2 linked regions of the Anaerobacillus alkaliphilus genome follow. Each later gene encodes a partner of the first gene's protein in a complex. Links are inferred from orthologs where the notes say so. Each region holds a gene or a part of one and is shown on either strand. Other genes may lie near its edges.

Region 1 (15,039 bases):
AACGACCCAAGGCTGGGCGCCTCAAGCCAAAACTAGGAACTTCATCGATGTGCCCTTTAGCGGATTTTTAGGCCCGCCTTCGAAAATGGAGGACTGACTAGAATACTGCACCACTCACTTTTCAACATTATACATGATATAGTCTGTATCAACAATTAGAAATAACTAGATTACTATTATCAATATATTACATTAGGCTTGCTTTTGATAAGTTATGCTTAACGATCTCGATATACGATGTAATCGACGAGCAATTCTAACTTTTCACTATTAATACTTACTTTATATAAGTATTCTTTTGCCTTGAGAATATGATCAGCTAATTTTTTCTTTGCGCCCTCTAGACCTAGTAGCTTAGGATAAGTACTCTTTTCGTTATTTATATCACTTCCAACTGGTTTCCCAATGGCTTCTTCGCTGCCTTCTATATCTAAAATATCATCTTTTATTTGAAAGGCTAAACCTAGATGTTTAGAGAACTCTCGGAGGTTTTCAATATCTTTATCAGTAGCCTCTGCCACAATAGCTCCTGCAATAATTGAATAACTTAATAGGTCACCAGTTTTATGATGGTGAATGTACTCTAATTCACTTAAAGATAGGCTTTTCTTTTCGCCTTCCATATCCGCAACTTGCCCACCAACCATTCCTTCAGGACCAGCAGCTCTAGCTAACTCTCGAATTAATAGTAACTTTTGCGAAAGGGTCACATCCCCCTCATTCAAATCTGATATCATTTGAAATGCAAATGTTAACAACGCATCTCCTGCAAGTATCGCTGTTGCTTCACCATAAACTTTGTGGTTTGTTGGCTTTCCACGCCGGAAATCATCATTATCCATTGCAGGCAAATCATCATGAATGAGTGAGTAAGTATGTATCATTTCAACCGCAGATGCTACAGGAATTCCATGCTCGAAAGTTAGACCAAACCCCTCCATGGTAGCAAATAATAACATTGGACGAAGTCTCTTTCCACCAGCCTGTAGCGAATAGAGCATAGCATTCTTTAAATTCTGAGGAGCAACCAATGCTTCAACGTATTCATACATCTTATCTTCTAAGATAGGTTTTCGACTATTAATATAAGACGATAAAGTTAATTCAGTCACGTTTACTCCTCCTGAAATGTTGTATGTTCAACCTTCCCGTCTTGATGTAGAATCCGATCCATGCTATCCTCAACAGACTTTAACTTATCATGACAAAGCTTCGATAAAGTCATTCCTTCCTGAAACATTGATATTGCTTCTTCAAGGGGAACGTCTCCTTGTTCTAACTTAGCAACAACTTCCTCCAGCTTTTCCATTGCATCTTCAAAGCTTAACTCTTTTTTATCGCTCATACTTGACACCTCATTTCTCCTCAATTTTATCCACTTGGCAAAAAACCGAACCGTCTTGCAAATTAATATTTAAAGTTTCGCCCACATTGACATCATGAACACTTTTTATTAAATTTCCATCTTGCTTATAAGAAAGGCTGTAACCCCTATTCATGATTTTTAACGGGCTCAAAGCCTCTAGTTTCGTGAGCTTTTGTATAAACTGAAATTCCTTTTCCTTTTTTATCAATGTCAATTGTTGCTTTAACAACGCTTGGTTATTCTTAAGCTGATCTTGAGCTTTTGCAATAAGAGCTCTTGGGTGGTTTCTTTGAATATCCTTATCAAGATTATGTAATTCGGTTCTTTTTCTTTCTATGCAAAGCCTTAAATTCCGCTGTAAATCATCCAGTATTCGATCAAGTTGCTGTTCCTTTTGTTTCACAAGTTGCTCTGGATAACGGAATGCATAAGATTTTTGCAAATTTGTAAGTTTTTTTCGCTCTGTTTCGATTTTCTTTAACGTTGCTCTTTGAATGCGGATTTTACGTTGCAAAATTTTTTCCGCCAGATCCTCCCAATTAGGTACAGCCAATTCAGCGGCAGCTGTTGGTGTTGCTGCTCGTTTATCTGCAATGAAATCAGCAATAGTCGTATCTGTTTCATGTCCGACTGCACTTATAATTGGAATCTTTGATTGAAAGATTGCTTTTGCCACAATTTCCTCGTTAAATGCCCATAATTCCTCAATCGATCCTCCACCTCTACCGACAATTAAGACATCAATGCCTTCAACCTCATTCGCTTGTCTAATCGCTTTCACAATTGAACCGGGCGCCTCAGATCCTTGAACCAATACAGGAAACAATGCGATTTTCGCTATAGGAAAACGTCTTTTTAGAGTTGTAATAATATCACGAACTGCCGCTCCAGTTGGTGAGGTAATGACACCAATTTCTCTTGGTATTTTTGGCAAAGCTTTTTTATATTGGTCATCAAAATATCCTGCAAGTTCAAGCTTTTTCTTTAATTGTTCAAAAGCTAGATATAAGTTACCTACGCCATCTGGTTGCATCTCATTAACATAGATTTGATATTGGCCTGTAGCTTCGTAGACTGTAATATTACCTCGTACGATAATGTTCATTCCGTCTTCAGGAAGAAACTTTAAAAAGCGGTTATTACCAGCAAACATAACCGCTTGAATTCTTGATTGATCATCTTTAATTGTAAAATACATATGGCCTCGGCTATGTTTCTTGAAATTAGAAATCTCACCTTTTAACCAGATATTTTGCAGGACTTCATCATTGTCAAATGCTCGCTTAAGATAATTGGTTAATCCTGATATCGTAAAAATTTGATCATTTGACATTCAAACATCTCCTTACTTAACACTTACTAATGTTTTTTTTGCAGATTGAACAGTATTAAACAACAGCATGGTAATCGTCATTGGTCCAACTCCACCAGGAACAGGCGTAATGTAAGAAGCTACTTCTTTCGCATCTTCAAAGACAACATCACCTACAAGCTTACCAGTTTCCAAACGATTAACTCCGACATCAATAACAACACAGCCTTTTTTCATGTAGCTTGCATCAATAAAATTAGCTTTTCCGACTGCGACGACAAGAATATCCGCCTGTTTTGTGATAGATTTCATATCTTTCGTTCGAGAATGACAATATGTTACAGTAGCATTTTCGTTTAAAAGTAGTTGTCCTACTGGTTTCCCTACAATGTTACTTCTTCCTACGACAACTACATGTTTTCCTTCTATTTCAATTTCTTGAGATTTAATCATCTCAACAATTCCGAAAGGAGTACATGGTAAAAACGTGTCCTCGCCAATCATCATTTTCCCAACACTAATCGGATGAAATCCGTCGACATCCTTTGAGGGATCAATGGCTTCAATAACTGCTTTTTCAGAAATATGAGCTGGTAGTGGTAACTGAACTAAAATCCCATGAATAAGTGGATCAAGATTAAACGATTGAATTTGGTCTAATAGTTGAGCTTCAGAAACCGAAGCATCTAACTTTTGAAGAACAGAATATATTCCAATTTCTTCGCAAGCTTTTTGCTTAGCTTTAACATAAGATTGACTAGCAGGATCTTCGCCAACTAGAATTACCGCTAAACCTGGTTGAACTCCCTCTTGTGCTAAAACCTCAATTTCTTTCTTCATCGCTTCTCTTTTTTCTTTTGCTAAATCTTTCCCACTAATAATGACTGCTGACATCGTTCTTCCCCCTTTAATTAATTTTCCTTTTGGTAGCAACACCAATTTATACTCTAAGTGTTTCTGCCACTTTCGATAAAACACCATTTACAAAGCGTCCACTTTCTTCTCCACCAAAGCTTTTCGCTACGTCAACTGCTTCATTCATCGAAACGTTAACTGGGATCTCCTCCAAATATTTCATTTCAAAGATAGCCATACGAATAACTGCTCTATCTACATTTCCAACGCGGTCTAACTTATAATTTTGGAGATGGTTCAAAAAAACCTCATCAATATCTGTTAAATTTTCTAGTGTACCTGAGACTAACCTTTCTAGAAATGCATCTTTTGTTTCATCCTCTTCTAAAACATTGCTTATTGCTTCCTCTTTATCTGTTCCACTCATATCCACTTGAAATAGCGATTGAACAGCTTTTATCCTAGCAAGACGTCTTTTCATATGTAAAATTCTCCTTTTTACTACATTAATACCATTTTTCTAAACTTGATCATATCATATTCTTGTCCACGATTACAGAACTCAGTTGTTATTAGTATTTAAAAAACGTTCTAAATTTATCATGGACAATTTAGAACATATCAAAACTACAATCGGCAAAAATAAAAGACGACTTTAGAAAGGGTTTACATCCTCCTAGAGTCATCCTCATCATTTTTTAATCTTGAGCTGTTTCAACAACTACTTGTTGAGTTTCAAGTTGAATTCCCACAACGTGAACATTGATGGCATTTAGATCGATTGCTGTCATCGTCCTTAATGTTTGATGTATATTATCCTGAACCTTCTTTGCCACATCAGGAATTGAGACACCGTAATTTATCACAACATATACATCTACAGAAATACCGTCTTGACCTAGATCTACTTTTACACCTTTACCATGGCTTTTTCTTCCAAGCTTTTCAGCCACACCCGTTGCAAAGTTTCCTCTCATTGTAGCTACACCCTCAACTTCAGCTGCAGCTAAACCTGTAATAACTTCAATTACCTCTGGAGAGATTTCTACTTTTCCTAGTTTTGCATATTGCTCTTCCATGTCAATCACATGATTTTTTTCAGTCATTTCTTAACCTCCTAAGGATAGTCCAATTACTCTTAACCAATTTTACCATTTATTATTTACTATTTAAATTATGAAGCTCTAAAAACTTCGTATTGAAGTTCCCACTTACAAATGTTTCATTATCTAGTAGTCTCAAGTGGAACGGGATCGTCGTATCAATTCCTTCAATAACGAATTCATTTAAAGCTCTCTTCATTGTTGCAATTGCCTCTGCTCTCGTAGCCCCATACGTAATTACTTTTGCAATCATTGAGTCATAAAACGGAGGTATAACGTAACCTGGATAAGCGGCTGAATCTACCCTAACACCTAAACCTCCAGGAGGCAAGTACATAGTAATTCTACCTGGGGAGGGCATAAAGTTTTTATCTGGGTTTTCAGCATTAATCCTACATTCAATAGACCAACCACTGAAAGTAATTTCATCTTGAGTAAAGCTCAACTCTTCCCCATCAGCTACCTTAATCTGCTGTTTTATTAAATCTATCCCTGTTACCATCTCAGTTACAGGATGCTCTACTTGAATTCTAGTATTCATTTCCATGAAATAAAAGTCACCCGTATTATGATCAAAGATAAATTCTACTGTACCAGCCCCTGAATAGCCAACTGCTTTAGCAGCAGCTACAGCAGCATCACCCATTTCCTGTCGTTTCGCCTCTGTTATTGCAGGCGAGGGTGTTTCCTCTAATAGTTTTTGAAGACGTCGCTGAATACTACAATCTCTTTCTCCTAAATGAACGACATTCCCATGATTATCCGCTAACACTTGGATTTCAACATGACGGAAATCCTCAATGTATTTTTCAATATAAACACCAGGATTCCCAAATGCTGTTTGTGCTTCTTGCTGTGTAATGGATACTCCTTTTATTAGCTCATCTTGACTTCTTGCAACACGTATTCCCTTGCCACCACCACCCGCGGTAGCTTTAATGATTACCGGATATGTAATTTGCTCTGCAATCGCAATGGCATCGTCAATATCCTTAATGATACCATTAGAACCTGGCACAATCGGGACACCTGCTAGCTTCATCGTTTCTCTTGCAACGTCCTTAGTCCCCATTTTACTAATCGCTTGTGGACTAGGGCCAACAAACGTGATATTACATTCATTACATATCTCCGCGAAGTCAGCATTTTCTGCTAGAAAACCATAACCTGGATGTATTGCGTCTACATTTGTTAGTGTTGCAACACTCATGATGTTTGTAAAATTTAAATAACTTTTAGCAGAAGCTGTAGGTCCAATGCAGTATGCTTCATCTGCTAGTCTCACATGTAATGAGTCTTTATCAGCCTCTGAATAAACACTTACCGTCTCAATTCCCATTTCATGGCAGGCACGAATAATCCGAACTGCAATTTCTCCTCGATTTGCTATTAATAGTTTTTTAATCATCTAGCTTCTCCCCTATTCCGCTTTCACTAAAAATAGCTCTTGACCATACTCCACTAGTTGTCCATTTTCAACAAGAATTTCAACAATTTCACCTTTTACTTCTGCTTCTATTTCATTCATTAACTTCATTGCTTCAACAATGCAAACAACCGAGTCAGCTTTTACCTTATCTCCTACCTTCACATATGAGGGCGAATCTGGTGACGGAGCCGCGTAAAAAGTTCCAACCATCGGAGAGGTTATTTTATATAAGTTAGCTGTTGACTTTACAGCTACCTCTTGCTTTACTTCCTCTACTGCTTTCTCAACTTGTGTTTGGACTGTAGGTGGCACTTGTGTTTGAGGTATCAACGCAGGAGCTTGATGTACGACTGGTTGCTGCACTACTTCTGCAAATTTACGCTCTTTTCTTAACGTTATTTTTGTGCCATCTACTTCATATTTAAACTCTTCTATACTTGATTGATCAATCGCTTTTATTAACTCACGTATTTCCTGAATTTTTAACATAGTTTTGTCACTCCTCATTATTATTCAATCTTTTCTTTTTCAACTTTATTTTATACTCTGTCCTACATACAATAACAATGTTTTACTTTGTCTTATGACTAAGTACTAACTTTAATGCTACCTTAAATTTAAACATTTTTAAAGTTTTTTTTCTAATTATTAGGCTCTTTTCGTAAACATTGCTCCTGCGGTTACTCGTCGCACAAAAAAACATTGCTCCTGCGGTTACCGTCGCACAAAAAAACTGTTGCTTTTTTATCCTAAAAATATCCTGAAAATATCCGAAAAGTACCTAGATGAAAATATCAGCCAATTATTAAGACGAGGAATTGTTTCAACAAAAAAAGGCGTCCTTACTAATCATAAGGGACACCTTTCTCTTTTATTCTTCTTCTGTCACTGGCTGAACAACATCATTTTTATATTGTTTAAACACAGGAAATTCTGAAAGGTTATCAGGGATTTTTCCATTTTCTAACAAGATGATTTTTACAATATTTTTATTTCTCGCCATATGAAACTTATCACCATACTCATTTTCCTGTGTATACTTCTTAAGTGACTGATAGTCTTCTTCCTGAATGGAAACATTGTAGCCGTCATTGTCATCTGTTTCAATTTGTTGTTGGAATCCTACTTCAAACTCTACAATTTGAATTTGGTCATTTTTCATGTTTCTGGTTTGTTCTAGTACTGCTTTTGCACCTTCTGTTAAGTCCGTCCATTGCATGATGATCTCTCCCTTACAAATATTAAACTTAGTAATCCATGTAAAAATTACTAAATTACCTTTACTTTACCAAGGAGGTATTATACCACTAATATATAGGAATTGCACCTCATAATAGCAATTTCCAAAAAACTCTCTTATTATAAGTAAAAAGGCTGGTCTAAATTGACCAGCCTCCCCTAAATTATTTATTTGTTGGTTGAAAAGCAACTGCGATTTTTTCCATTCCTAGTTGTTCACGAGCCATTAAGTTAATTTTTACAGCATCTTCTCTAGATAATTCATTAGCTTTGACAATAATTTTCACTTCATCACCTTCAGCAATTACCAACACGTCTTCATAGCCTTTAGTTTTAATTAAAGTTTCAAGCATTTCTTCTTTTTGAGCTAATACTCTTAGGCTTTCAATGTTATCTAATGCTCTACTTTGAACATCTGCAGAAGCATCAACTGAAGCAATAACAGCTACATAATCTTCACTTAAACGATCTCTAGCAATTTGTCTTTCTAAGCGAATAGAATTGAAAACTTCATCGTTTGTAAAGCTAGTTAAGATTTTGTCGTCAAACATTTCGTCTAGCTCTTCCCCAGTTACTTCTTCAAATTCAACGAAATTACTACCATTTTGCTCTGCCTCTTCGCCTACATACGCTAATTGGTCTGTTGGAATTGGAGATGTAATGTAATACACCGATAATACAATAATTAAGCTTAGCATTGTTAATAACCATACAGTTTGTCTTTTTAATACCATTTTTTAATCCCCCTTTGTTTTCTTAGGTAATACTGAAACTCTATGTGAAGGTACATCTAGTACTCTACTTACAGCTTCTACTACCCATGTTTTCACTTGAATATTTTCAACTCCATTTGCCACAACAAGAACACCTCTAATTGCAGGTTTCTCTACTCTTGATACTAGTGGCTCCTCTTTATCACCAGTTCGGATGATGACAACTTCATCCTCTCTAGTTAGATCCTCCACCTTTCGCTTGCCACCTTCGCGATCAGTTTCATCAGTTTTTTGTTCTTTTGTACTTTTGTTTCTTTCAAAGACTTGGGTTTCAGTTTCTGCTAAATTTATCATGACAGTAACATCAGAAACACCAACTATTTGTTCTAATGTTTCTCTAAGTTGTTTTTCATAAGTATATTCATAGTCTTGCATGGTCTTCGGTCCATCACCTGAGCTTTTTCCTGTGAAGACCGGAACTGCATCGCTAGTATCCTTTGTATCTTCCTTAAAAACCGGAACACTCTCCTGTAAATTACTAGACTTTGAAAAGTTACTAAAAATCATTAGCGCAAGACCAACACACATGACGATGGCTAAGTATTGAAGAGGACTACTTCTTTTTTTCTTTTCACCTTTGTTACTTACCATTAGTTTCTTGAACCATTTCCCATCTGAATCGTTTTTTGTCATTGATCTACACTCCCTCCTTCCATGAAAACTTCAATTTTATTTTGTGGTACTGGCCAAGTGGTTGCTAAGTATTTAATAATTTCTTGTTTGCCGACGGTGGTTTCTATCACTGGTTCAACTTGTCTCGAAGTATCTATGCTTACAAGTGCAACGGTGGGAATACTTCCATTTTCATTTTCTTCTTCACTCTTTTTACCTCTTAGGTGAATGGAAACTTTCGAAATACTATTTAAATAATCTTCTTCTTGTAAAAAGTCATCTAGGTATACATGTACATCTACCACTTCCTTATCAAACCTATGAACCAACTCCTCTTCAACTTGTCTCTTCAGTTGGACAGCCACCTGTTCTGAAATATATGCAAGTTGTGCGCGTTGTATTTCTCTTTTCTTAAATTCTACTGAATTTTGTAGTGCTTCTTCCTGAATTTGATTTGTTAAACCTATTGAAGACACCCAACTATCAACATCTTTTGAAAAAATCGAGAAAAGAGGAGTTAAGATAATAACTAGTAATAACAAACCTACAACCATCTTTACATATCTTTGCAAACTAGAATTAGGTAGGAGGAGTTCTAGGATGGTTGCTAAAAGAATTAATAAGATAATGTTACTTATCCACTCTGTTAAAAATTGCATCGTTTCCTCCCCCTTTCTTAAATGTAGAATATAGAATGTAAGTATTAATTAGGATCTTAATTCATAATTCTTAATTCGTAATTCTTAATTGCTATCGCATCATTAACGATAAGTTTCCTGCCGCTACCATGATTGTAATAGCCAGAAAAAACATTAAACAAACTGTGGCAAGCGCTGCAAAAACAAAGATGACTGCTTTTCCAATAATAGACAAACTGTTTATAATCGCACCGCCACCAAGCGGTTGCAATACTGCCGCTGCAAGGTTGAAAATCAAAGCTAGAGTCAGAACTTTAATTGCTGGAAAAGCACAGATAAGTAAAAGAATGGCTAGTCCCACGATTCCAACAGTATTTTTTAATAGAATTGATGCTCCCATGACGGTATCTGCAGCGTCTGTAAATACTCGTCCAACTACCGGGACAAAATTTCCTGTCACAAACTTAGCCGTGCGGATCGTTATTCCATCAGCGACTGCTGTTACAGCACCTTGAACAGAAATGACTCCAAGGAAGATTGTTAGAAAAATCCCTAAGGTACCAACACTTATATTTCGCAGAAGATTTGCTAGCTTAGTGACTTTATAATGATCAGTTAACGTGCTTACTAGACTAAGTAGTGCTGATAAAAAAAGCAATGGTAGTACAAAATGCTTGATAAGTAAACCACTTGAATTGACTAAAAAAATTATTAGAGGATGAAATAGAGCTACAGACGTAAGACTTCCTATTGAAGCAAGTAACGCTAATAACAAAGGTAATAAGGCAATCATAAAGTTTATCATTGACGATATGGCTGATTGTGCATAATTAACAGCTACATAAAAACTATTAATAGCAATAATCAATAGCACCATATAAACAATCGCGTTAGCTACTTTACTTACTGCATTTCGCTCAAACGCTGTTTGGAGGTTCTGTAGGATGATACTAAATACAGTAAGTAAAATTAATGTTCCTAATAACTTGCCATTCACAATCAGTTCATGAAAAAAATAACGAACAAAACCTAATAACCATTCTTTTAGCGAAAATTGCTTTTCACCACGTACAAACTCCAAAAATGAGCCTTTTTGATTTTCTGGGAGAAAACCGCCATATTCTGTAACGATTTGTTCCCAGTATTCTCTTATTTCATCTATTCCTAATTGCGAGAGCTGTTGTTCTACTAGATTTTCTTGGGGTGGTGGTTCTGCCATTGCTACAGTAGGTACAAGAAAGAAAATAAAGACTGCTATAACGAATAGTTTTTTCATCATTTAAACCCCTATCTTAGAAATCCCAAGATGAATTCCATTAGTACGGTAGTAACCCAATCACGGTTTCAATAATCGCTGTAATGATGGGAATAGCCATGACTAATATAAAGACCTTACCAGCTAATTCAATTTTTGAAGCAATCGCTCCTTGCCCTGCATCTTTGGCAATTTGGGCCCCAAACTCTGCAATATATGCAATTCCTATGATTTTTAAGATCGTTTGGACATATACCATATTAATATTTGCATTGACGGCAATCTTTTGAAGCATCGTGATTATCATATAAATCTGATCAATTAAGAAAATAAATATAAGAACGCCTACGAAAACAGTCAATAAAAATGCAAAAATTGGTTTTTGTTCTTTTACTACAAGGGCTAAAAATGTTGTAATTAACCCTAAGCCGACTATCTGAATAATCTCAATGGCGAAACACCTCCCTATTGAAAGAGAAAGACACCTTTAATTTTTTGAAACAAATTATCTACAATTGAAGCGACCATATAAAGTACAACAACAAATCCGATCAAGGTTACCCAGTGAGCCCAGTCTTCTTTACCCATTTGCTTCAATACTGTATGGATCATCGCTACTACAATCCCAATCCCAGCAATCTGAAATATTGTGTTTACATCATAGCCCATGACTCTCTCCTCCTTAGCCTAAAAACCCTACATCATTAAGATGACAATTAACAACCCTGTCAAGAACCCTAGGCTCTTTAGCATTTTTTCATAACGATTTTGTGACTCAATTGCATCCCCTTCTTCACGTTCCAAATGGTTTAGTGTCAAGCGTATCTGTTTTTGTTGATGGTCTCGGTCATGTTGCCCTAAAGTCGCACCAAACTGACTCATAACCTCGAGTTCCCCGTTACATAAAGCAGTCAAATGCCAGGTTTCTTTTAAACTTTCTTCCCAGGCTTTATGTACACTACTTTCACCTTGTTTTAATCTTTCTGAGAAACAAGTGAAAAAGTATGATATAGGTTTTGGTAGCTGTTTCGCTATATGCTCACTCGCTTCTGCTAACGGCGTAAGCCCATACATGATTTCTGACTCTAATGATTGCAATGCAACTTTTAGTTGTCTTAGCTGTCTCGGTCGTTCAGTTAACCTTCTGGCAAACTCAAACCCTACCCATGTTGTCGCAATTAGTATTAAAATCGCTCCTAATATTTTCAAGTTAACCTCACCACATCTTTTCCTTTTTCATCTCGGATCCTTGTTACTTTACCTGGTTTATAGCCCCTAGCTAGTTCCATACATCGGGTAAAAACATTCATCGTCAGCAGCTGTCTTATTGTTGGACGATCCATAACATCTTCAAATTTATTCCCATGGACCGTTGTGATTATTTTTACACCAGAATGAATTGCTTCCATAATCGCTTCACTATCTTCTTTACGACCAATTTCATCAACGATTAATACTTGGGGGCTCATTGACCTTATCAACATCATCATGCCTTCAGCCTTAGGACAAGCATCTAATACATCTACCCTGTGTCCTAAGCGATGTTGGGGTATCCCTTTTACTGAACCGGCAATCTCAGAACGTTCATCCACAATCCCAATTTTCATTGATGGAATTGATCCTTGGCCTTCGCTAATAATTCTAGCAATGTCTCTAAGTAACGTTGTCTTCCCAGTTTGTGGTGGTCCAATAATTAATGTATTGTGCCATTCCTCATTACTAAATAAATACTGGCTATAGCGTTCTGCCACACCAATTTTTTGCCTGGCTACTCGTATATTAAAGGAGCTAATATCCCTGATAGCCTTTACTTGTCCTTTATCAGTAATGACTTTGCCAGCTAAGCCAACACGATGACCACCTCTGATCGTTATATAACCTCTTTTTAATTCTTCTTCAAAGGCATATAGTGAATAATCACTTAATTGATTTAAAAGGTGCATGGCATCACTTGCTGTAATGTAATACGGGCTTTCTATAATTTTCGGAAATACTGGTTTACCTTCAATAATGAATTCTAGTGGTCGATGGACGCGTATCCTTATCTCCTCCACCTTTTCCTTGGTGCTAGAAGGTAAGTTTACGACTATTTCCCTTATTTTCTCTGGTAAAACAGCTAAAATCTCATCCATCTCACACCCACCTTCCGTTTTAAGTCTTGTACTTGTCTTACTATTGAAAATGTATGCATGCTTGGCCATAATATGACTAATCATTTCGTTTTTATCTTCTAACACCAATTAAAATGAGTAAAACTCCGCAACCAATGAGAAATAATTTACTAAATGATAATTTGTCCGCCATTCCTACTAAGCCAATACTCATTGTTAAAATCAAAATAATTGGCCCGACTATCGCTAATGAAGCATTAATCATTACTGCTTTATCTACAGCGTTGAATTTCAACATTAACGTAGCTGCGGTTATTTCTATTAAGCCGGAGATCATTCGTAAGATAACCATTCCTAGTACCGCTGTTTCCACAGCGGCTAACCAATTTTTCATCTACTCCACCTCAACTAAAGTTATTAAGCACACTTCTGTTTCATCATTAGTACAAGCTTATGTCCTACCTTACAAACATAGAACACAAAAACACCTATCTAGGCAATCTAGATAGGTGTTAGTAAAACGAAGTGGTTTTTAAATCATAAGGCTCTTTTCGAAAACATTGCTCCTGCGATTACTCGTCGCATAAAAAAACTGTTGCTTTTTTACCCTAAAATAATCGGAAAAATATCATAGATGAAGATATCTGCCAATAAATTATGGAAGAAAAGAGCAATACTTACTAAATTAGTTGTGAATTCTAAGTATTTTGTGTAAAAATCCGATTTTTGGGATTTTTACGAAAGCAACAAACATTGCGAAAACAGCCAATCATAAAAAGGTCGACTAGGATGTCGACCTTTCTTTTTTAAGCTCTTGACATATATGCTGAGTTACGAGTATCTATTAATAGAACGTCACCTTCGTTAATGAAAAAAGGTACCTGTACGGATAATCCTGTTTCTAAAATAGCAGGCTTCGTACCACCAGATGCAGTGTCACCTTTAATTCCTGGTTCTGTCTCAGTAACTTTCAGTTCTACTGTGTTTGGAAGTTCTACTCCAAGAGTTTCTCCTTGGAATGTCATTACTTGAACAACCATATTTTCCTTTAAGAACTTTAGTTCATACTCTAGTACAGCTGATGTTAGCTCGATTTGCTCATAAGATTCATTGTCCATAAATGTATGAGTGTCACCGCTAGCATATAAATATGCCATACGACGGTTTTCAATATGAGCTTTTGCTACTTTCTCACCAGCACGGAATGTTTTTTCTTGAATTGCTCCATTACGTAGGTTACGAAGCTTTGAGCGAACAAACGCTGCACCTTTTCCTGGCTTAACGTGTTGGAAATCAATGACCTGCCAAAGACCTCCATCTACTTCAATTGTTAAACCTGTTTTAAAATCATTTACTGAAATCATTACTTTTTCCTCCTAATTTTATTCACCTAATATTAGTAATTCTTTTGTTGAATAGGTTAGCGATTCGTTTCCATTTTCCGTGATAACCGTATCATCTTCAATACGTGTACCACCAACACCAGAAATATAAATTCCAGGTTCTACTGTTACAACCATTCCTGGTATTAATATTGTATCAGACTTCATAGAAAGACCAGGTCCCTCATGAACTTCCATTCCTAAACCGTGTCCTGTTGAATGGCCAAAATATTCGCCGTAGCCTTGTTCAGTAATGTAATCCCTTGTAAGAGCATCTGCTTCCTTACCAGTCATTCCAGGTTTAATGCCTCTCATGCCTCTTAACTGAGCTTCTAATACAGTTGCATAGATTTTTTCTAATTCACTAGACGGTTTACCTACTGCAACAGTTCTTGTAATATCTGAGCAATAGCCTTTATAGTATGCACCAAAATCAAGGGTTACAAGCTCACCCTTCTTAATTACTTTGTTTGTAGCCACACCGTGTGGCAACGCAGAACGGATACCTGAAGCAACAATAATGTCAAATGATGAAGAAATAGCTCCCTGCTTTCTCATGAAAAACTCTAGTTCATTAGAAACATCCAACTCCGTTAGACCTGGTTTTATGTATGTAATAATATGGTCAAAAGCGGCATCGGCAATTTTAGCAGCTTCCTTTAGTATCTTAATCTCTTGTTCATCTTTAATCAAGCGTAAACTTTCAATCACACCACTAACGGGTACAAGTTCTGAATTAGTAAAATTAGTTTTGTATTCTTCATATTGAGCAAAAGAAACATAAGATTTTTCAAAACCTAATCTTTGGATACCTAATTCATTCAACTGATGAGCAATTTCCTCGTTTAATGAATTTTTATGCTGGATAATTTCAAAGTCTACCGCTTGTTCAGATGCTTGATCTACATAACGGAAATCCGTAATAAATCTTGCTTCTTTTTCAGTAACTAGAGCGACACCTGCA
Region 2 (14,912 bases), on another replicon or contig:
TCACTGTTGCCGTAATCATCGATCGATTCATGAAAGCACCTCTTTATAATTGTCAATTGTCAATTAAGAATTATGAATTATTGAAAGTGAAACTTCGAAGCAAAGCCCTCAACCCAATTGACAATTCATAATTGATAATTCCTAATTATCTTTTATCCTAGCCTTCCAATCTGGTTTACTGCTTTTTCTAGGCTTTGGTCATATGCTTGAAGTATTTTTTGGTTTGCTTCAAAGGCACGGAACGCTGTCATCATATCTGTCATTGCCTGCGCAGAGTCAACATTTGAACGCTCAACAAAGCCTTGTTGCAATTGGAATGTCATATTCGGATTACCGATTGCTGATACGACAGCTTGTCCACCCGCGTAACGAAGGAGTCCGTTTCCTTCTTTTACTAATTGGTTCGGATCTTGAACAAATGCTACGTTGATCTGAGCACCTGTAGATAGTAAGCCTTCTCTAGACATCTGAAAATCCTCACTACCAACATTAATTCTTGTTCCGTTATTATCAAGGACATAATGACCCTCACTTGTCGTAAGGAAACCTTGTCCATCTATTGTAAAATTTCCGTTCCTTGTGTAACGTACTTCACCATTTTGATTTTCAACAGTAAAAAATAATGAACCAGGACGACCTGTTTCTTCATTCATAGGTACGACACCTTGAAGTAAGGCGATGTCTGTACTGTTTCCGGTCTCATGAATATCTCCTTGGCGAAAATTCATCGTGCGTTCTTGAAGGTACACTCCTGTACTTAATTCACCGACCGTGTGAGACTTCCCTAAGGGGCGATTGTCGACTCCCATCGCTTTAATTAGCATGTTTGGGAACGCGCGTAATGACGCATCATCAGCACGATAGCCTGGTGTATTCACGTTCGCTAAGTTGTTTGTTATCATTTCCTGGCGTCGTTGCTGTGAGATCATTCCGGCAGCAGACGTATAAAATCCACGGATCATTTTATTTCACCCCTATGGTTTGTTTCTTTATATATCGGTTTATAGGACTTATATTTTCAATTGTAAAATTTAGAATTTATATTTTCGCTTCGACACCTTGTCCAAGTTTTCAAGTAAAATACCCGTTCCTTTAGCGACACATTGCATCGGCTCATCGGCAATCAGTACTGGAACTTTTAATTCTTCAGCAAGGAGAAGGTCAAGTCCATGTAATAATGCGCCACCACCTGTAAGAATTACACCGCGATCAATGATATCAGCAGAAAGTTCAGGTGGAGTTTGCTCTAAGACACTTTTGGAGGCTTGTACAATGTGTGAAACCGGCTCTTCAAGTGCTTTATGTATCTCATCTGAGTATACGGTAATGGTACGTGGAAGTCCACTGACTAAATCACGTCCACGGATGTCAATTTCTTCCGTACGACTACCTTTAAAAACAGTTGCCACTTGCATTTTAATCATTTCAGCCGTACGTTCACCGATCAACAACTTATATTGCTTCTTTATATAGTGGAGTATTTCTTGATCAAACCTGTCCCCTGCGACTTTAATTGAAGAGGCGGTGACAATATCGCCCATTGATAATACAGCAACATCTGTTGTCCCACCGCCTATGTCTACGACCATGTTACCGCTTGGTTGGTAAATATCCATGCCTGCTCCAATTGCCGCAACTTTTGGTTCTTCTTCCAAATACACGTTTTTTCCGCCACTTTTTTCTGCAGCTTCACGAATTGCTTTTTGCTCAACTGAGGTAATGTTTGTTGGGCAGCAAATTAGAATTCTAGGCTTCGCCAAAAATCCTCGTACATTAACTTTGTCTAAGAAATGTTTAAGCATTGATTCTGTTAAGTCAAAGTTTGCAATTACGCCGTCTTTCATCGGACGAAGCGCAACAATATTTCCTGGAGTACGTCCCACCATTCGGAACGCCTCATCTCCTACTGCAAGTACTTTATTCGTATGTGTATCTATTGCAACAACTGAAGGTTCATTTAGCACAATGCCTCTTCCTTTTACGTGAACGAGTACATTTGCCGTTCCTAAATCAATTCCAATGTCCCTGCCAAACATGATTTTTCCTCCCTGCTTTTGGTAGCCGATTCATCTATCACTAAATAGTTTATATCTAATGTAATATTTTATCATATATTGTCACTGCAGGGAAAATTTTTTCAGATTAAGATTGTGTTTCAGCTAACTTCTTTTGTACTGGTTCCGTTTTCTGATACTTAACCTTCGTCGCCTCTCCACCACGTAAATGACGGATCGACTTGTGGTACTCCAAAATTTCCTTCACTTCATTTGCCAGCTCTGCGTTGATTTCAGGCAATCGCTCTGTTAGATCCTTGTGAACTGTGCTTTTGGAAACGCCAAACTCTTTTGCAATTGTTCGGACGGTTTTCCTTGTCTCGACGATGTACCTGCCAATCTTGATTGTTCGTTCTTTGATGTAATCGTGCACACCTCTCGCCTCCTAATTCAATGAGGGTCCCGCGAGCTAGACTGAAGCTGTCCCGTTATAAAAATTCATCCCTTATATGTAAAGATGACTTCTCATTTCAATACGCCCCCGTCCAGTTTTCTTAGGCCCTTCGTTTGATAACTTTTGATTTGTAACATTTTATTAAGGTAGACGGGTATATATGCATAAAAAGGTAATAGGACGAGGTCTTTAATTTAGAATTTTGTAAATTCTTGCTTTTGTGGTACCAATTCGAGCGATTTTAGGAGGTTGAAGGAGGCGGTTCATTTGGAGTGAGTTTGTGACTTTTAGAAAATTTCCAATTTGTTTGTTTGTAAAAGTAGGGCTAATTAATAAAGAATAATGAGAAATCGCGGTAAGGTGGGCTTCTGGGGCCTTGGTTTGGCATTTGGGGCATTTCCAGGTGCCATGTACTCTAGCCATCGGAAGATAGTTACAACTCGGACAATGAACACCGGTTAATAGTTCTTCTTCCTTAATGTCAAATTCCTGTAGGAGATTCGGCAGGAGCGGTTGATGTTGTTTTTGGATTTGTTTTGCTAACTTTTTTATTTCTTTATTGGTTATGTTAGTTTCGGGATGAGTTTTTTCAAGTAGGTTTATTTTGATGGTGAGAAATTCATTTCGTAGAACTTTGTTAGAAATAGTGTGAAGGATGGTGTTGGGATTTGTAAAAACAACTAACGCGAGAATTGGAATTTGAGCGTAGCCTTGTTGATTTAACCATTTTCTGAGGTTATGTTCATGAAAATATATTTGGATTAAAGGATCCTAGTAAACCTTCCTCGTCCCATCGATCTCTTGGACCATTTGATGGTTTTTTTCATCAATCGTAACTTCTCCAGCATGACTTTTTGCTTCTATAATAAGCAGGAATTTCAGTGTAATTAATAGGGTATCAATTTGGAAGTAGTGTTCTCCAGTATAAAGGCGAATTCCACGGAGAATTATGTAGTCTTTTTCGGGTAGGTAGGTTAATTGATAGTCTACTGCGCACTCACCTCGGTAACCTGAGAGTTGTCGACGTAATTTTTCGTTAATTAATGGTAGTTTCGGATGCTCTGGAAGTATTCGCAGCTTAAGAGCTTGTAGGGCTTGAAGGTAGGGCGACTGTTCTCGCTTGTTTTTCGTCATTTGATCACTCCTTTTTTAAATAATTATAAGGTAAAGTCCTGTACTTGGCCGTGACAATTTAGTTAATTATCATTTTTAAATCATCCTAACTAAGTTGCCGTTACCCTTTAAAAAGCTTTTTTCTATTAAATAAAAGTTTTTCTATCAATTAAAGAGCTTTTTCTATCATTTGAATTAATTATTCTATCAAATACTTCAGTTATTCTATCAATTAGAAGCTTTTTTCTATCAAATGCCTAAATATAACCCTAATTTAGGTGACCACACTCAAATCTCCAGCACTTACTACTAGCTTGTCTTTCTTCTTGAGCATTTGACTATTCCGTTTCAACCGCTATGCAATGTCGCTAAATTTCAATTTACGTTCTTTAATAAGAATAAAATTGGTGTTTTAATAATAAGGTTAAGAGGAGATATGACCAATAATCACGATATTTGATGTATTTTGGAGATAAGTTTACGTTTATATTTTCATTAGAACGTTTTATAATCAAAGAATAGATAGTTCTCTATAAAGAACATTACGTTGTCGCCGTTTTCAACGAACCTATACAGTTTATATATGTTTCAAGGCTGAGAGGAGTGTTGTCAATACTTCTAACTTGCGAACTTAATAAAACGACACAACTAATTAAATATGTAGATTAGGAGAATGCCTATGAAGCTTAAGCGAAAGCTAGTGTTAACTCTTCTTCTCTCAGTAACTTGTACTTTTGCACTAACCCTAGGTCTATTTTTTATTTTGGGTACTAAAGAAGTTCAAGGAGACACATGGGAAGTAAAGATTTCTACTAGACCACAAAAGGTTTTATACAATGTCGGAAACTTTAAACCTGGAGATTGGTCTACTGCAACTTTAGCGGTTGCAAATGATGGTCGGAGAAATTTTTCCTATAGGTTATCTGTAAAACAGAAGGAAGGTTCCGAGAAATTTTTTCGAGCATTGCTAATAACCGTCACAGACCAAAATGGTACAGAATGGTACAGTGGTAGTTTAGAAGGTTTGTTAGGGTATACCACTTCTCGGTATCTTAGTAGCGGGAGTTCAGAAGAACTTTTTTTCAATGTAGAATTTCCATTCCATTACGGCAATGATTATCAAGGGCTATCTTGTGCGTTTGATATCATCTTAACAGCAGAGGCTACCACTCAACCTCCACCTGAGGAACCACCGGTTGAAGAACCGCCAATAGAGGAACCTCCAGTTGAAGAACCACCGATAGTGGAGCCTCCTATTGAAGAACCACCCGTTGAAGAGCCACCAATCAAAGAACCACCTGGTGAAGATTCGGTAGATCCTCCGACCGAAGTATCACCAGAATTTCCGGAGGAAGAGGAAGAGTATGAGAAACCAGATCTTCCAACAAGTGATTATGGATCAACATTACCTCAAACCGGGGAAACCAACCCAATATATTACTATATAATTGGTGCTATTATTACGCTGTTCGGAATAGGTCTATTTAGAAGACAAAGAGTTAAGTAACACATGAGGGTGACTAGTGTGGTGCCAGGCACCATGTTAGTCACCCTTCATTCTTTTGAAGGGGTGTTAAGCAATGAAGAAGTTTATGGCAATTTTCCTAATATCGGTCGGCATCATAACAATTTTTTATCCAAAGATCGCTGATCAATATAGTTACTATCAGAAAAATAAACTCATTAAAGAGTTTAGAAGTAGCAATGCGGCAGTAGCTAGTTTCTCTGAAGTAAACCGTTTGTTAGAAATTAAATACGATGAGGATATGCCTGAAGTCGAAGAAGAGGTAAATCCTGAGATTATTGGTAGTAGTGTTATAGGCATGATTGAGATTGGAAAGATTGACTTGTTGTTACCAATATTGTACGGTGCTACAGAGGCAAATTTAAAATTTGGAGCCGGATTTTTAGAAGGCACTGCGCCATTAGGGGGAACTGGAAACACAGCGGTTGCCGCACACCGAAGTCATGCATTTGGAAAGCTGTTCAATCGGTTAGATGAGTTGACTACGGGTGATCAGATTGCTATCTATACTAACCAAGAAATGACAAACTATATTGTTCAAGATATCAAGCTTGTTTTACCCAGCGATATTTCAGTATTAGAAGACACTGGACATGATATCATTACGTTAATCACCTGCCACCCCATGACCAATCCAACACACCGGTTAATTGTTCATGCGAAAAGAATAGAAGAAGGCGCATAACGTTATGCGCCTTTTTACATTACAATCAAAACGAAGCTAGCACTTGATTTTGCAACGCAGAAACTATCTTCAATGCCTGAATTAGTTCTTCTTTCTCCCGCGACTTTAAGTGAGTAAATTTCACAACTGAGCTACTCTCAATGCCCTGTTTAAAACGAGTCCAACCTTGCGTTACTCGAATTTATAAAAGAATACTATAAGCGTACATTAGTTCTCCGGCAAAGTCTTCGTTGATTGCATTAAGCTTTGCCAGCTCCGTAATTCTCTGCAACGGTGTTCCTTCAAAAATACCATCTTTTATCGCCAGCAGCTGCAAGCAATGATGGAATGGAAACAGCACTTCTTTTTTTATTCGATCGAAGCTATTTCCAACGGAACTAAGCGCGAATTGGATGATCTAGCGATGGTCCGCGGTGTTCCTTCTCAACCCTGCCCAAAAAAATTCGAGCTCTATCACTTTGCTCTTTTGTAGTAGAAAGAAAGCGGTTATGAAGATATGGGTCACCAACGAGAAAAGTTATTCCTTAGGAGGACGTGCTCGCTTGTTGAAGAAACACTCCAACGCCGGAGCCGATCATTCCAGTATGAGACGAAACCTTACTAGCCCTCTTCACTGGCCATCAACCCTTTACAATGCTCGTAGCCTGCTAAGTCACTTGCTTGACTATCTCGCTACCGAGCTGTTGGAAGTTAGCCTCATGCACTAAAAAAATGATCTTGATCCTTTAACAAAAATTGCTCGCCGCGGCCACCAATAGTTTGGATTGGAACCTACCGAGTTGGACTGTAAACAATTATTTAGGTTGAAGTAACCGTAGTTTTTGTTTCATACTACAAAAAAATAGCCCCCAGCACGATTGCTAGAGACTATTTTTCAAATTAATCTTGTTCTTCAAGCTCTTCTTCGCTTGGTTCTTCTACTTCTTCATCGTCAGCTTCTTCAGCTACATCGCCTTCAGCAGCATTTGGAAGTGCTGTTGCTGGTTGATCGAATAGTGTTGCTGGGTTTACTGGAACGCCATCATGACGTACTTCGAAGTGAACGTGAATTCCTGCATCTTGGTTGTAAAGGTTTCTACCAGCTTGTGCGATAACCTCGCCTTGTTTTACAGCTTGGCCTTCTTCAACCTTTACACCTTCTAAGCTTTGGTACACTGTAACAACATGGTTGTCATGTTCGATATGAACTAGGTTACCAAATAAAGCGTCTTTTTCTACTTTAACTACAGTACCACTTAATGCTGCAACAACATCAAATGTTTCTCCACTCTCTAATGCGAAGTCCATACCTTTGTTTTGGTAGTAAGTATTATCGTAAAATACGAGAGCAGCTTGCTGTTGTTCTTCAGTTGCGTTGAAGTCGAAGAAGTAACCAATTACGTTCACTTCTGCTTCATTTAAGAATGGCTTCTTGAATACTTCATTGACTGCTGTTACCGGTAGTGCTTCTTCATAGTTTACACCAGGATTAGTATCAGTTTGTCCTTGCTCCATATTTGGATCTTCTTGTACGATTTGTTCTTCAGATCCTTGAAGCCAGATTACTGCGCTTAATACTACCGCTGCTAAACCAAGATACACTGCAGGTAATACCCAACGTTTTTTCATTTGTTTTTGAAGGCTTGCCTTCATTTTTGCTAATTTAGAAGATTGATTTTCTTCTCTCATTTGATCATCACCTCAGCAATCAGTCTGATCAAATTGCGAGAATTATATACACAATTACAAATAAATTTTAACAAATTATTTTTCGACAAGATCGCTGAAATTATTCATAGATTTTAAAAATTTATTTTGATAAATGTTTTAGTAATTTTTCTGCTATATAAAATACCTCAGCACGGATTAATTCTCGGTTCTCAGGGATCAAATCATATATATAGTGATCAATAAGGTTTAATTGAAAAGCAGTATCCCAGTTGTCATAATCAACAGGTTCGTCGCTGAATGATGAAACTAAGTATGCTGCCAAAGTATCTCGATCAACATTATGATTACCAGCGCCTTCAATTGAATATACTCGCTTAATTTTATCCCAATACTCTTGGTATAGAATGTCATCTATTCGAAGTAATCCATTGCTAATGATGTTTGAAAAAGCAATTAAGTTCATATGATCGTTTACAAACAGTTCATTTTCATAACCACCTGAAACTAAGCCGTAATCTATTAGAAATTGGATAGATTCGTCAAACCATTCACCTTCATAAGGATAATTAACACTGAAATAATCAACTTTTGCATCCTGAGCTGATAGAGTTTCGCGTACTTGCATAATTAAATCAACACTCTGAGAAAGCTGCCTAAATGTTAGGTCATGATCAATGGAAACTCTCGCTGCTACGCCTCCAGCCTCACCAGCTGCCATTCCTGTAGGAATAATCCTCGCACTACCAGCTGCAATGGATGAATACCCTGCTGACCGACTAACAACGAGAACATTTTCAATCTCTAAAGGCACTAACGATCGAAACGGTATGGCATATTGCACAGGATTAGACATAATGTATCCATAATCACCAATCGACGTTGCTTGTACATCTACTGGATAGCCACCAAAACCAATGCTATCCCAGTGATCCGCATTTTTCCAAACATCAGACATTGGCAAATAATATTCTGCTAAAAGATGTCGTGTTTCACGTACATATAACTCTGAAGGATAACTAGCAACTTCTGCGTTTTCAAAACCTGGAAATTCTTTACGCAAGTAATCTACGATATGATTTGTTTCTCGAATTCCTTTTTCAAGAGCAGCTTGCTTTTCCTGTTCATCTAACCCGTTAACACCAAAGATTTGTAGGGCATTAATAAAAATTTCTTCTTTCTTAGGTACACGGACAATGTTTAGACCTCGTAACCTTGTGTTTTCCTCTTTAGGCTCGTACATAAAATGAAGGTCGTTAAAGCCCCAAGCATTTAACCTGGTCACCTCTCCGTATCCAAACTTTTGGTCTCTCGCTGCTTTACGCACACCATTCCAATCAACATTCTTAAGGTGAAGCATAATTGTAACCGCCATTAAGCGATCCTTCATATTAATATCTTCGCCACCAATAAAGTGAGGTGCTCCTGCCATTACTGCGAAGTCAGCATCTTGAGTCGCATCAATGAAACGTTTGCCATAAACAAGTGAGTGACCATTTTCGTTTACAAGATTGACACCAATTACATGTTGTGAATAATCTTCTTTTATAACATCATCAAACTCTGTATTTAATACCAATGTTAAGTTAGGTTCATCTTTAACTAATTTTAGAAATGCTGCTTTCCCAAGTTCAATATCAAAGGATGTACCTCTCCCAACTAATTTATGCCATTCGTTATAAATACCACCTACTGCACTTTTATTGTTAACTCCATGAACAATATCAATATAGTTCAGCATTCCGAATGTCATTAATCCACCTAGGTTTTCTCTTTTTTCAACCAACAATGTCTTTGAACCATTTCTCGCTGCGGAAACTGCTGCAGCTACTCCTTCAGGTTCTCCTCCAATGACTATGACATCATATTCAGTATCCAACATTGGTTGCTCTTCTGGTGGTTGATAGTTTTCAATTAATGCTTGTCTTTTTGCGTCAAGGTAATAGTTGGATAAAAAATATATTCCTACCCCTAAAAATGCTAAAACGAAAGAGAATGCTGTTATTTTTTTCATCATAATTAAGTTTCTACTCCCTAAATGATTTTTCTGATATAAAGTCACCTTTTTATTTTTACATATTTAGGATGTATTGAAAAGGTAGAATTCAAAAAAGCAGCATCCTATTGGACACTGCTTGAAGCTGTTAGATTTGCGATAAACGGTTCAATTGAGCTAATTTGAACATCCTGGTAATAGTGGTTAATAATATCTCGGTATGTTCTGCCTTCTTTTGCCATACCTTCTGCGCCCCATTGGCTCATTCCGACACCATGGCCCCAGCCTTTTGTTTGAATTACTACGTTGTTTCCATTTCTCTTCCATTGAAAATCGCTAGAGTCTAAATCTAGCTTCTCTCGTATTTCTCGACCAGTAAATGTTTTTCCATTAATCTCAACAGACGCTACTCTACCACTATCTGTTCGAGAAGTAATTTTTCCAACTGTACCGTCGCCCGGAAGTTTCACACCAAGCTTTTGGAAAAATTCTTGCGAGCTAACAACTGTTTCTTTTGTGTATCTAGGAGATTCACTATCCCACGGGCTCTCTACGCTTCGTAAGTAAGGGAACTCATTGGCCCAATAGTCCTCAGAATTCTCTGTATAGCCATTACTTGTTGAGAAGAAAGAAGCTGTAATTGGACTTCCTTCATACGTAATGACTTGACCACGTGTGGCTTGAACTGCTTCTGTTACCTTTGCTTTTGCCCAGGCATAATCCTTGCCCCAAAACTCTCGAAGTTCAGCATCGTTTCGAAATACTTGATGCATAACCGTATCAGTGACAACTGCGCCCTCAGGTAAAGTAATATCTCCAGGGTTTAGCATATGTTTAATAATGAAGGTTCTTGCCGTCAATGCTTGCGCCTTTAAGGCCTCTAAAGAAAATTCTGCTGGCATTTCCGAAGCGACAACTCCAATAATGTATTCTTCAAAGTCAACTTCTTCAAGAACCTGCGTTTTTGTACGGAAGACAGGTACACTAATATTTTCGGCTGGTAGAATGGTTACATTAGTAGAACTTGTGTTGGAAGTTTGTACTACAGTAGGTTTCATAGATTTGTCAGGAGTGTCTTCCCCTTGAAATGCTAGAACTAGCATTGTGGGAATAATAAGGATAATACTGCAGAGAATCGTGCCAAAAATAATTAATTGTCGCATTACATACGCCTCCATACTTTGATTTTGTGCTGTGATTAGTAGACGGTCTCTTTCATTTTACTCTCTAGCATTGTATGCAAAAATGATAGGGCTTAGACCAAGTTTGAGGAAAAAATTCAGGATGTTTAGGACAAACCTAGTATATTTTGATAGACAAGTTCTGGTGGAGTGGACTGAGAAGACCTTATTTTTGAAAAAAGTGCTCATTTTTAAGTTTTGCGGTCTCACCGGCTCTTATTTCTTAATTTTTATGCGGTTTTAGCCTGATTTTAGTCAAATAAGGTCTTCTGTGACCGCGAAAACCGAAAATGTAAAGTTTTCGGCAAAATAAGAGCCTCTCAGTCCGCCTACAATAAAAAAGCCCAGAGAATTCATTCTGGACCAACCTATTCTAATTACTTTTTCCATTCCAAACGTACATTTCGAGTAATTTTGTCCATTTTAGGTGCCTGACACCCTCAATACAAACCAATTCACTCTCTTTCTATCACTTCTTTCGCATTTTCCACGGTTTTCTTAAACGTCTTTTCTAGTTTGTTCATGATTAAAGTGGAGGCGAGTTTTGCTGCGCCTTTCTCGAATTGGGCCGTCGCTCTACGTGTAAACTTTGTTTTACCGTCCATATCCTCATATATATTGGCGATCTCATGATAAAATGGTTTTTCTGCTCGACAGATGACTCTCTCATTTTCGATGTATTCAATGACTTCCGCCTCAGCGACCATTTTCTTACCTAACACTTGATTTGTAACTTCAATCACCGCGCCCGGTTGATTGTAACAACCTTTTAAAACCGCAACCCCAACCACACCGGGTTCCCACTCTGGCCGTCTTTGCAAATCTTCAATAAAAGAAAACACTTCATCAACTGGTTTATTAATGACAACACTATGTTCTACTGTTTTCATCTTAGAAACTCCCCCAATAATTGTCCTTTTTCTCAATCATATGAGTTGAGTTAAGTTTTAATGATTAAGGGTTACGGCTTTGTATTTTAGTACTATATTCATAGTAAAAAGTATCCAAAAGTTATTTAAACCACCTCCAAAACATGTTATGATTATTGAATAATTTACACTAATTTACTAAGTAGGATAATTACGGAATTACGATATGAATTATTTACTGCTGTACATAAAGGACTTAGGTATGAGTTAGGTAACATTTCGTCTGCTGCTAGTTCATTGAATGTTGAGGATGATGTTTCTTTAGCTGAGTTTACAAGAGTCTTCCAAACTCTTTCACGAGTGTTACATAGTCACGCTGAACACGAGGATAGTTTCGTTCAACCAATAGTTGACAAGCTAGCACCTGCGCTATCTGAAAGATTAGAAGAAGAACATACTAGTACCGAGGAAATTCTTGTTGGTTTAGATGATGCAATTGCCATTTTACCTCAACTATCAAAAGAAGAGCGTCAAGTTGCCTGGAATAACTGGTCAAAAAATTATAATCGCTTTTTTGCACAATATCTTAATCACTTACAAACAGAAGAAGTAGAAGTTATGGAAGTATTGTGGCAGCATATGACCGATGAGGAATTAGATGAAGTTTCTGTTAAGCTTCGTTCTTCTATTCCTCCAGAAGAAATGGCCGTATACCTTTCTTATATGTTACCAGCGATGAACGTTTATGAGCGTGTTGGCATGCTGAGCCAAATGCAGAAATTTGCACCACCTGAAGCATTCCGTGGTGTTTGTGAGTTAGCAAAAAATGTTCTTGCTGAAAAAGATTGGACTGAACTTGAGCAAGGGCTCTCAATTGCATAAAATCTTATTAGTGAAAGTCACTTCCTCCGAAGTGACTTTTTCTATTTGTCAATAACTTTCTAAGGAAAGTCAACTATACTTTTCAACAAATTTGTGAATAATTCTTAACAAATTTATGAACATTTGCTATAATGTAAGTAATTACATTAATAGGGGGCTTTTGGATGACTCTTTCATTCCTCATTGGACCGGTTGTAGCTCTAGTTGTTTTCACCATCTTCATCACAGATAAGTGGGAAGTTGTCATGCACGGTAGCCAAGACACAGATCGTGATAAGATTTATCAACAATATCATCAATTAAAAAATCAAAAAATACGCTGCAAAGTCGTCAGAGAAGATCCGAAAACAATTGCAGAAACTGTTGTTTATAAGTTACTTGTGATGAAGCAAGATTTAGACAAAAAGAAAGTACTTTTGTAGTACTAATGAAAGCGCTTAAACAATAAATTAAAGTAACAGTAAATTTACTGTTGCTTTTTTGAATGTAAAAAGGACTTACACCTTTATCGATGTAAGTCCCTATGATACGTTATGCTAAGTTTGGATTAACTTTTAGTGGTGCTGGTGCATCAAGGTTTTCAAGTTTTGACTGATCAACCTCGTATACGCGTTCAACATTTGCACCTAATGCTTTTAATTTTCCAGCAAAATCAACGTATCCACGATCAATGTGTTTTAATTCAATCACTCTCGTGTAACCTTCAGCAACAAGTCCTGCGATAACAAGAGCTGCTCCAGCACGAAGATCTGTTGCGGCAACTTCTGCTCCTTGTAATGTTGCTGGGCCAGAAATAATGGCTGTTCTGCCTTCAATTTTAATATTTCCATTCATGCGACGGAATTCTTCAACGTGCATGAAACGATTTTCAAACACAGTTTCTGTAATTACACTTGTGCCTTCTGCTCTAAGTAACAGAGACATCATCTGTGATTGCATATCCGTTGGGAAGCCTGGATGTGGCATCGTTTTAATATCGATTGGCTTCAGTTTTTCTGGACCAATGACACGGATCCCATTTTCTTCATCAATAATTGTGACACCCATTTCCTCCATTTTGGCAATAAGAGGTCGTAAGTGCTCTGATAAAGCACCCTCTACAAGCACATTTCCACCTGTAATTGCGGCTGCTACCATAAATGTCCCTGCTTCAATTCGGTCTGGAATAATTGTATGGCTCGCACCAACCAATTTTTCAACACCTTCGATACGAATTGTACCAGTACCTGCGCCACGTACTTTTGCTCCCATTGAATTTAAATAGGTAGCTAAGCAGACGATTTCAGGTTCTTCAGCAGCATTTTCAATGATTGTTGTTCCATTTGCAAGAGCAGCTGCCATCATAATGTTTTCAGTTGCTCCAACACTAGGGAAGTCTAAATAAATTTTTGCTCCTTTTAGGCGCCCGCTAACTTTGGCGTCAATAAAGCCGTTACCTATCTCAACAACAGCTCCCATTGCTTCAAAACCTTTTAAGTGCTGGTCAATTGGTCTTGAGCCAATCGCACAACCTCCAGGTAAAGCGATTCTTGCATGACCAACTCGGGCAAGTAGTGGTCCCATAACTAAGAAGGACGCACGCATTTTGCGTACATATTCAAATGGGGCTTCTGTTTTCAATGCCTTTTGGGCATCAACCTCAATAGCTCCGTTCTCATATATCACATCAATGTTTAAATTTCTCAGTACTTCATTTATCGTGTATACATCAGCAAGTGCTGGTACATCATAAATATGGCTCTTGCCTTCACTTCCTAGAATAGATGCAGCGATCACTGGTAAAACGGCGTTTTTAGCGCCTTCTACTTTTACTTTGCCAGTTAATCGGTTACCTCCTCGGACAATAATTTTTTCCAACGTATTCCCCTCCGACGTCCAGTTTCTAATATATTAATATTCAGTCGTAATTATCGGCGTTCCAATTGTAACGGTTGTTTTACCGCCCAATCCTTGTGTTGCTCGAATTGCAACTTGTAAATTCATGTTTTGATTATTCGTTGTTAAAGAATTGTTCCATATGTTAGTGTATGCAGAGATGGAAATGAACGTTTCCTCTTTTAACGATTCAATTGTTTGTGCCGAAAAATCAGCTAACAACGCATCCGCCTGTTTTTTAAAACCAAAATTTAGTTTATCACTGCTGTTTCCTGATACACAAGTGAAAATTTTGGTATTGTTCTGAAATAAGTCTTCAAGCCTATTTTGTATAATCCAGTCTAGCGTTTGCCATTGATCTTCTGTTACTTTCTTCTCGCCATGAACGTTATATATAAGATATGAATGTAGTTGTTCGTTGTGAGGGTAAACAATGTAGGTAAGTGTTTCTGTGACACGAGTGTCGTGGTAAGTACGTGTAGCTACTGCCTTTTTTTGGCCTCGTAGCTCATCATTTGCAAGTGGTTCCCATGTAAACTCTGGAGTGTTCTCTTTGAGTAACCGGAATTCTTCTTCATACTCACCTTCAGTTTTCCAACTATTTAAATGCTCCCTTGTATAAAGCGTCCAATCTGTTAATTCAATCTCATGTTTGTCCATAACTTCTATAATCTTTGCAAGCTCGCCCGTC

The links.
Region 2: the proteins of DS745_RS14865 (region 1) and DS745_RS04845 are in contact, whole or in part, in a crystal structure (PDB 3TUF), measured with the Bacillus subtilis proteins. The link is inferred for Anaerobacillus alkaliphilus from one-to-one orthologs.

What each region holds. Positions count from the first base shown.
Region 1 is NZ_QOUX01000045.1:127,599-142,637, reverse strand. What follows is about bases 6,254-9,237. They hold DS745_RS14865 (SpoIIIAH-like family protein), read right to left. Parts: upstream 8,039-9,237; coding sequence 7,469-8,038; downstream 6,254-7,468. Other genes in these bases: spoIIIAF (stage III sporulation protein AF), read right to left, coding at 8,707-9,237; spoIIIAG (stage III sporulation protein AG), read right to left, coding at 8,042-8,710; DS745_RS14870 (hypothetical protein), read right to left, coding at 6,937-7,284; accB (acetyl-CoA carboxylase biotin carboxyl carrier protein), read right to left, coding at 6,254-6,554. Also shown: DS745_RS14910 (polyprenyl synthetase family protein), read right to left, coding at 219-1,112; DS745_RS14905 (exodeoxyribonuclease VII small subunit), read right to left, coding at 1,115-1,345; xseA (exodeoxyribonuclease VII large subunit), read right to left, coding at 1,356-2,699; bifunctional methylenetetrahydrofolate dehydrogenase/methenyltetrahydrofolate cyclohydrolase FolD, read right to left, coding at 2,712-3,572; transcription antitermination factor NusB, read right to left, coding at 3,619-4,014; DS745_RS14885 (Asp23/Gls24 family envelope stress response protein), read right to left, coding at 4,232-4,639; accC (acetyl-CoA carboxylase biotin carboxylase subunit), read right to left, coding at 4,692-6,044; more of accB, read right to left, coding at 6,057-6,253; more of spoIIIAF, read right to left, coding at 9,238-9,348; spoIIIAE (stage III sporulation protein AE), read right to left, coding at 9,440-10,603; spoIIIAD (stage III sporulation protein AD), read right to left, coding at 10,644-11,033; spoIIIAC (stage III sporulation protein AC), read right to left, coding at 11,048-11,251; stage III sporulation protein SpoIIIAB, read right to left, coding at 11,279-11,791; spoIIIAA (stage III sporulation protein AA), read right to left, coding at 11,788-12,714; DS745_RS14825 (YqhV family protein), read right to left, coding at 12,806-13,087; efp (elongation factor P), read right to left, coding at 13,500-14,057; DS745_RS14815 (M24 family metallopeptidase), read right to left, coding at 14,076-15,039. UniProt on the Bacillus subtilis protein: Involved in forespore engulfment. Forms a channel with SpoIIIAH that is open on the forespore end and closed (or gated) on the mother cell end.
Region 2 is NZ_QOUX01000020.1:11,195-26,106, reverse strand. What follows is about bases 5,546-8,402. They hold DS745_RS04845 (stage II sporulation protein SpoIIQ), read right to left. Parts: upstream 7,440-8,402; coding sequence 6,651-7,439; downstream 5,546-6,650. Other genes in these bases: DS745_RS04840 (FAD-dependent oxidoreductase), read right to left, coding at 7,561-8,402; DS745_RS04860 (class D sortase), read left to right, coding at 5,546-5,771. Also shown: DS745_RS04890 (flagellar hook-basal body protein), read right to left, coding at 1-31; DS745_RS04885 (flagellar hook-basal body protein), read right to left, coding at 153-962; mreB (rod shape-determining protein), read right to left, coding at 1,032-2,036; sporulation transcriptional regulator SpoIIID, read right to left, coding at 2,143-2,427; DS745_RS04870 (nuclease-related domain-containing protein), read right to left, coding at 3,220-3,582; DS745_RS24515 (LPXTG cell wall anchor domain-containing protein), read left to right, coding at 4,241-5,068; more of DS745_RS04860, read left to right, coding at 5,142-5,545; more of DS745_RS04840, read right to left, coding at 8,403-9,435; spoIID (stage II sporulation protein D), read right to left, coding at 9,540-10,577; DS745_RS04830 (SRPBCC family protein), read right to left, coding at 11,051-11,485; DS745_RS04825 (hemerythrin domain-containing protein), read left to right, coding at 11,645-12,346; DS745_RS04820 (hypothetical protein), read left to right, coding at 12,511-12,768; murA (UDP-N-acetylglucosamine 1-carboxyvinyltransferase), read right to left, coding at 12,878-14,203; DS745_RS04810 (YwmB family TATA-box binding protein), read right to left, coding at 14,237-14,912. UniProt on the Bacillus subtilis protein: Involved in forespore engulfment and required for anchoring membrane proteins on the forespore side of the septal membrane. Forms a channel with SpoIIIAH that is open on the forespore end and closed (or gated) on the mother cell end.